2 regions of the Streptococcus sp. HMSC056C01 genome follow, and region 1 is predicted to be linked to the other one. Evidence: predicted binding sites of a transcription regulator. Region 1 holds the regulator's gene; the other holds the start of a gene.

Region 1 (3,412 bases):
ATTTCGGTTTTGAAGTGACTATTTTACATCCTGAACATCAAGAAATCACTGCAGACCAAGTCAAAAATGCACTGCGTGAAGATACCATTCTTGTTTCTACTATGTTTGCAAACAATGAAACTGGTACACTTTTACCTATTGCTAAAATTGGTGAAGTTCTAAAAAATCATCCAGCCGTCTATCATGTCGATGCGGTTCAGGCAGTTGGTAAATTTGAGATTCTTCCCGAAAAATTGGGAATTGATTTTCTTAGCGCTTCTGCACACAAATTTTATGGTCCAAAAGGAGTTGGTTTTCTCTATGCTGCATCTACAGATTTTGACTCCTACCTTCATGGTGGCGATCAAGAGCAGAAAAAAAGAGCAGGAACAGAAAATCTTCCTGCCATTGTGGGAATGGTAGCAGCTCTAAAGGATGATCTTGAAAACCAAGAACAAAACTTTAAAAAGGTTCAAAAACTAAAAGAAACATTCTTAAAGGAAATGGCTGACACAGACTATTATCTCAATCAAGGGAAAGACCAGCTACCTTATGTCCTTAATATTGGATTCCCAGGTCAACGTAATGATCTACTACTCCTTCGTCTAGATCTTGAAGGTATTTCTATTTCAACTGGCTCTGCTTGTACTGCAGGTGTCGTTCAGGTTAGTCATGTTCTTCAGGCTTTCTACGGTGAAGACTCTCCTCGCTTACACGAATCCGTTCGCGTCAGCATTTCACCTCAAAATACAGAGCAAGAAATAATCACTCTCGCACAAACTCTAAAAGAAATCATTGGAGGTTAACTCAATGGCATTCGAAAAAACCATTAGTCTTAAAAATTGCCGTTATGATTACACACTTAGCCCAACCGTCAAAAAGTTCACTCTAAAAGATAACACTTTTTTTGAAACTAAGGTTGGTAACTATGAACTAACACGTCTTCTTGAAAAAGTTCCAAATAGTGGGGAAGGTTTCCAACTTAAGATTATCATCAACAAAGACTTAACAGGTGCAAAAATCAACATCACTGATAAATTTGGTCTACGTTTAGTCGATATCTTTAAGTCAGAAGAAACTCATATCCACCAAGAGAAATTTTACTTCTTGATGGATAGTCTTGTTGAACGTGATGTCTTTACTAAAAGCGAAAGATAGAAGGCAATTATGTTTCGATTAACTTACAAAGACACCTATCAAGTCGATCGCGTTTTAGAATACGAAGATTATGAAGCACTCATGCTATCACTTTCAGGTTGTGTGACTCTTCCAGATACTACTGTCATTACTTCTCTGACCTATAATGAAAAAGAAATCTATCAGGGGCTTCTGGGAAATCTCTATCGTTTTCTATCTCACTATGATTTTACGAAGATAAGCTAAGATTTTTCTTAGTTTTTTCTTGTTTTTGTTGATTTTTTCACAATCTTTCTATAAAATAGTATTTAGAAAGGTTGTGATTTTGTGAAAGAAAAACAGTCTGCTATTCCAAAAGCAACAGCAAAGAGACTTTCTCTTTATTATCGTATCTTTAAAAGATTTCATGCAGAAAAAATTGAAAGAGCCAACTCAAAACAAATTGCCGAGGCCATTGGTATTGACTCTGCTACTGTTAGACGAGATTTTTCCTACTTTGGTGAACTTGGTCGCCGTGGATTTGGCTACGATGTCAAAAAACTAATGACGTTTTTTGCTGATCTTCTAAATGATAATTCTATTACAAATGTTATGTTGGTGGGTATTGGTAATATGGGGCACGCTCTCCTTCACTACCGTTTCCACGAACGAAACAAAATGAAAATCATTATGGCTTTTGATTTGGATGATCATCCTGAAGTTGGGACAAAAACTCCTGATGGAATCCCAATTTATGGAATTTCCCAAATCAAGGATAAAATAAAGAATGCAGATGTTAAAACTGCAATCTTAACAGTTCCGAGTGTCAAATCACAAGAAGTAGCTAATCTCCTTGTCGAAGCAGGTATTAAAGGAATTTTAAGCTTTTCACCCGTTCATCTCCAACTACCAAAAGATGTGGTAGCTCAGTATGTAGATTTAACTAGTGAATTGCAAACTCTCCTCTATTTCATGAGAAAAGAGGATTAGAAAGCGAAAGCATTTATGAAAAAACCAGTTATTGGGATTACAGGAAACGAAAAAGCTCATCCTGATGATGAGCTTATGATGAGCTATGCTGCGAAAGGCTTTGTTGAAGGAGTCAAGGAAGCTGGGGGAATTCCCATTATCCTACCAATTGGTGATCAAGAAATGGCTAGTTACTACATTGGCTTGATTGATAAACTCATTTTAACTGGTGGACAAAATGTCGATCCAAAGTTCTATGGTGAGCCTAAAAAGATCGATAGCGATGACTACCACCTTCAGAGAGATATTTTTGAGCTAGCTCTTATAAAAGAAGCCATTAAACAGAAGAAACCCATTTTTTCTGTTTGTCGAGGCACCCAGCTCTTTAATGTGGCTATGGGAGGATCTCTTTATCAAGATATTGAAGACCATTGGCAGGATACTTCAGCCGAGTATACAACTCAACGTTTAGTCACCGAGCCTGATACTATTCTTCGAGATATCTATGGAGAAATCTCCCATATCAACTCTTTCCACCATCAGAGTATTAAGGACCTAGCTCCAAATCTAAAGGTTGTAGCTCATGATCCTAAAGATGGAATTATCGAGGCTGTTACAACAACGGATGGTTTCCCTTTCCTCGGTGTTCAATGGCATCCAGAATTTCTCTTTGAAAATCGCCCCAAAGATAAAACACTTTTCGACTATGTCGTCAATGAACTCTAAAGCTACTAATAGGTTATTAAATCGTGAATGAACTTAAAACACCTTCTACTCATGATATTTTGAGAGATTTAGAAGCTAATATTTTCACTTTTCTTAAGAGCAAGGAAATAGAAGTTTATTTTCAACTTTCTAATCTATACAGACTTTTAACAGCCGAAAGCTATCAAGCATTTTCTAAGGATAAAGAGAATCTTGATAAACTATCTCAAAAAGAAAAACAAAAGCAACTCAAAGAGTGGTCTAAAAAGGCAAAACCATTTTGTAAAAAAACAGATGCTAAATTAAAAGGTAAATTTCGATCATCGGTCGGTTTTTACAGGGATATCCTCATCCATAAAAAAAGGTATTATAAAATAAAAGATTTTAATGCTATTGTTGATTTTATCGTGCAAGAAAAATTGCTAGTCCCTACATTAGCTCCACTTCCTGTCATAGATATGACTCAAGTAGAATCCTATGCTTTACAAGAGATTGATCAGGGTCCCCTAAAATTTAAAAAATAAACCTATATCAAGTCCGTCTTCTCACGGTAACTAAAATAATCGGAATGTGAAACAATGAGATGGTCCAATAAGACCAAACCCATTAATTCGCAGGCTTCTTTAACAAGTTTCGTAACATG
Region 2 (3,412 bases), on a different contig from region 1:
CAGTAACGATCATGACACGCTCAACATCACGACATTTTTGAAGGTATTGAATTGAATCACGTTCAAAGTATGTTTTTGAAGGAAGTTTCATCCATTGCATGTTATTTCTCCGTCTTCCGACTTTTTTGATATTCAAGAGGTTAATGGCGCTAACGTTATCCCCAACTGAGTTACGTCCGTAAGAACCACATCCGAGTGTCAATGATGGCAAGAAGGCATTATAAACATCCCCGATACCACCGAAAGTAGAAGGTGAGTTACAGATAACACGAATAGCTTTAACAGCTTTACCAAATTCTTTAGTCAATTCTTCATCAGCTGTATGGATGGCTGCTGAGTGTCCAAGACCGTTAAATTCAACCATTTGACGAGCTTTAGCAATACCATCTTCACGGCTTTCAGATTTCAAAACTGCGATAACTGGCGACAATTTTTCACGAGTCAATGGCTCGTTTTCACCAACTTCTTTACATTCTGCGGCAAGAATGTTTGTTCCTTCAGGAACAGTAAATCCTGCTTGTTCTGCAATCCAAGTTGCTGGTTTCCCAACGATGTCAGCGTTCAATTTTGCACCAGCACAGTTTTTGCTGTTTGCTTTCACGCCGAAGCAGAACTCTTCAAGAAGAGCTTTTTCTTTTTTGTTTACAAAGTAAGTGTGATAAGATTTGAACTCTGCTACAAATTCATCGTAAATTTCTTTATCAATGATAACAGCTTGTTCAGATGCACAGACCATACCATTGTCAAATGATTTAGACATTACGATATCGTGAGCAGCTTGGCGGATGTTAGCTGATTTTTCAACATAAGCTGGAACGTTTCCGGCACCTACCCCAAGAGCTGGTTTACCACATGAGTATGCAGCTTTAACCATGGCATTACCACCTGTTGCAAGGATTGTTGCAATACCTTCGTGGTTCATCAATGCACTAGTTGCTTCCATAGATGGTTCAGTAATCCACTGTACACAGTTTTCAGGAGCACCTGCTTTAATCGCTGCATCACGAACGATTTGAGCTGCGTGAGCTGATGATTCTTGAGCTGATGGGTGGAATGCAAAGACAATAGGATTACGAGTCTTCAATGAAATCAACGCTTTAAAGATTGCTGTTGAAGTTGGGTTAGTTGTTGGAGTGATACCACAAACAACACCAACTGGTTCAGCGATAAGAGTCAATCCTGTTACATCATCTTCTTCGATAACACCAACTGTTTTAGTGTGGCGCATGTTATTTACCACGTGCTCACAAGCAAATAGGTTTTTAGTTGCTTTATCTTCAAATACTCCACGTCCTGTTTCTTCAAAGGCATGTAAAGCCAATTCTCCGTGAGCATCAAGTGCAGCAACTGAAGCTTTTGCTACGATATAATCGACTTGATCTTGATCAAGTTTACGCATTTCTTCAAGGGCAACTAAAGCTTTTTGCACCAAACCATCGACATGCTTTTCGGCAGCGAGTTTCTTTTCTTCTGGTGTTACAGTTTTTTTATCAGCCATATTTTCCTCCATAGCTTTCAAGGATCACAAGTCCTTTGTTAATTTTTTCACAAGTTTATTATAACTCTTTTTTAAACGTTTGTAAACAGTTTCATAGACATTTCACAAACTTTTTTTATTTGTTTGTGAAAACAATTTCAAATATACCCACACATGCACTTTTTCACTTAAAGTTTGTGAATTATTCCATAAAAGTTTTATTTTTCACAAACTTAGTTGCAAAACAGTCTTGTAAGCCGTTTTTATTTCCATGTAAGCGCTTTCTGATATTCTGGAAGAATACCTCCTTCTAGGAGGAGGTTATTGTGCTTGTTGAAATAAACCTTGTTTGAAGTCCCCTTCATAGACTACTTCTTGTTCGGTAGTCAGTTTTCCTTTTCCTTCAGCTTGGCCATTTACAAAGTCTCCCTCATATACCCAACCTGCTTTAGCTTGGTAGGTACCTTTACCATTGAAGGCGCCATTGCTAAATTCTCCAGTATAGGTATCACCGTTCGAGAAGGTAACAGTGCCCTGACCATTCATCTTACCACGAACTAGGCTCCCGTCATAAATAATAGCATCGTTATCAAGCTTAAGAACGCCCTGTTTTGGAAGATTGGTCAGAAATACAAGACCTGCACAGACAACAATGACGATAACTGTCGCAATTTCTAAACGGGGACGTGTTAAATAGACACTATATTTTTCATAGAGTTTTTTTAAATTTTCCATGTTCACTCTCATTTTCTAAGCGACTTAACCAAGCCTGGCAACCAGCTAAAACTCGGTCATAAGTTTCTTCAAAATCACCTGTATACCAGGGATCTGGAACGCTTTCAGATGCAAAAGGCTGTATCTTGTATTGTTGATCCTGTGGACACATCTGATGCAAATCAGCGAGATTAGACTCATCCATCCCAATGATATAGTCAAAATACTCAAAATCTTTTTTAGAAATTTGTTGGGAAGTTTTTGAAGTATCATAAGGAACGCCATGACTTCGAAAGATTCCTTGCGTTCCTTTGTGGATTGGATTACCGTGTTCCCAGGAAGAAGTCGCTCGACTTTGAATCTCATATTTATCGGTCAGGGATTTCATCACAAATTCCGCCATAGGGCTACGGCAAATATTACCAAGACAGACAAAGACAACTTTTTTCATCATTGTTCCTCTCATTTATAGAAAAACGGGAATGCATTCCACCCCGTTTTATTCTTCAATAGCACTGCCTTCTTCGATAACTGCACCTTCAGGTGTGACAGCTTCTTTGACTGGCAAAACTGTTCTAATTGCACCTAATTCGAAAGTCAAGTATACTCCGTCTACATCAAGTACAATCGTTTTGTTTTCAGTATCAACTTCGTCGACTGTACCGTAGAGACCACCGATAGTGATTACTTCGTAGCCTTTTTGAAGTTTGTTGAGGCTCTCCATACGTTTTTCAGCTTGTTTTTTTTGAGAACGTTGCATGAAGAACATCAAGCCGAACATCAAAACAAGCATAATCAAGAATGTTAAATTCCCACCCATTATTTTTTCTCCTTTGTAATTCAGATAAAACTACTATATCAAATTTCACTTGTTTTTACAAGATTGCACCTTGATTTTAGGTCAATAAAAAACCAGAGCAAATGCCCTGATTTTTCTTATTTCAAGTTGTTTACAAGTTCTACTAAGTTTTCAACTGTAAATCCATATTCTGCTAAAACTTTTGGTGCTGGGGCAGACGCTCCAAAGGTATCAATACCGAGAACCGCTCCATCAAGACCAACGTATTTGTACCAGTTTTGAGTTGCTCCCATTTCAACTGCTACACGGCGACGAACTGCATTTGGTAAAATCTCTTCTTTATATGCTGCATCTTGTGCATCAAATACATCTGTAGATGGCATGCTGACTACGCGAACTTTTCCACCTTGACTTGCCAATTC

What was found. Region 1 encodes Rex, which represses fermentation and respiration genes when NADH is low (regulators of the CRP and FNR family bind a similar motif). Its sites were predicted from a motif close to TTGTGAANTANTTCACAA; they were not measured.
Region 2: a site for Rex is predicted at 1,534-1,551, ahead of adhE (bifunctional acetaldehyde-CoA/alcohol dehydrogenase). Genes of this name have one in related genera too.

The regions. Positions count from the first base shown of each region.
Region 1 is NZ_KV804209.1:149,042-152,453, reverse strand. It holds gene HMPREF2795_RS07775 (cysteine desulfurase family protein) at 1-785, shown strand, start outside; gene HMPREF2795_RS07770 (DUF1831 domain-containing protein) at 790-1,137, shown strand; gene HMPREF2795_RS07765 (DUF4649 family protein) at 1,147-1,362, shown strand; gene HMPREF2795_RS07760 (redox-sensing transcriptional repressor Rex) at 1,444-2,085, shown strand; gene HMPREF2795_RS07755 (gamma-glutamyl-gamma-aminobutyrate hydrolase family protein) at 2,101-2,790, shown strand; gene HMPREF2795_RS07750 (hypothetical protein) at 2,814-3,293, shown strand; gene radC (RadC family protein) at 3,296-3,412, opposite strand, start outside.
Region 2 is NZ_KV804201.1:6,032-9,443, forward strand. It holds gene adhE (bifunctional acetaldehyde-CoA/alcohol dehydrogenase) at 1-1,498, opposite strand, end outside; gene HMPREF2795_RS05240 (MORN repeat-containing protein) at 1,799-2,212, opposite strand; gene HMPREF2795_RS05245 (low molecular weight protein-tyrosine-phosphatase) at 2,187-2,642, opposite strand; gene yajC (preprotein translocase subunit YajC) at 2,691-3,011, opposite strand; gene tkt (transketolase) at 3,128-3,412, opposite strand, start outside.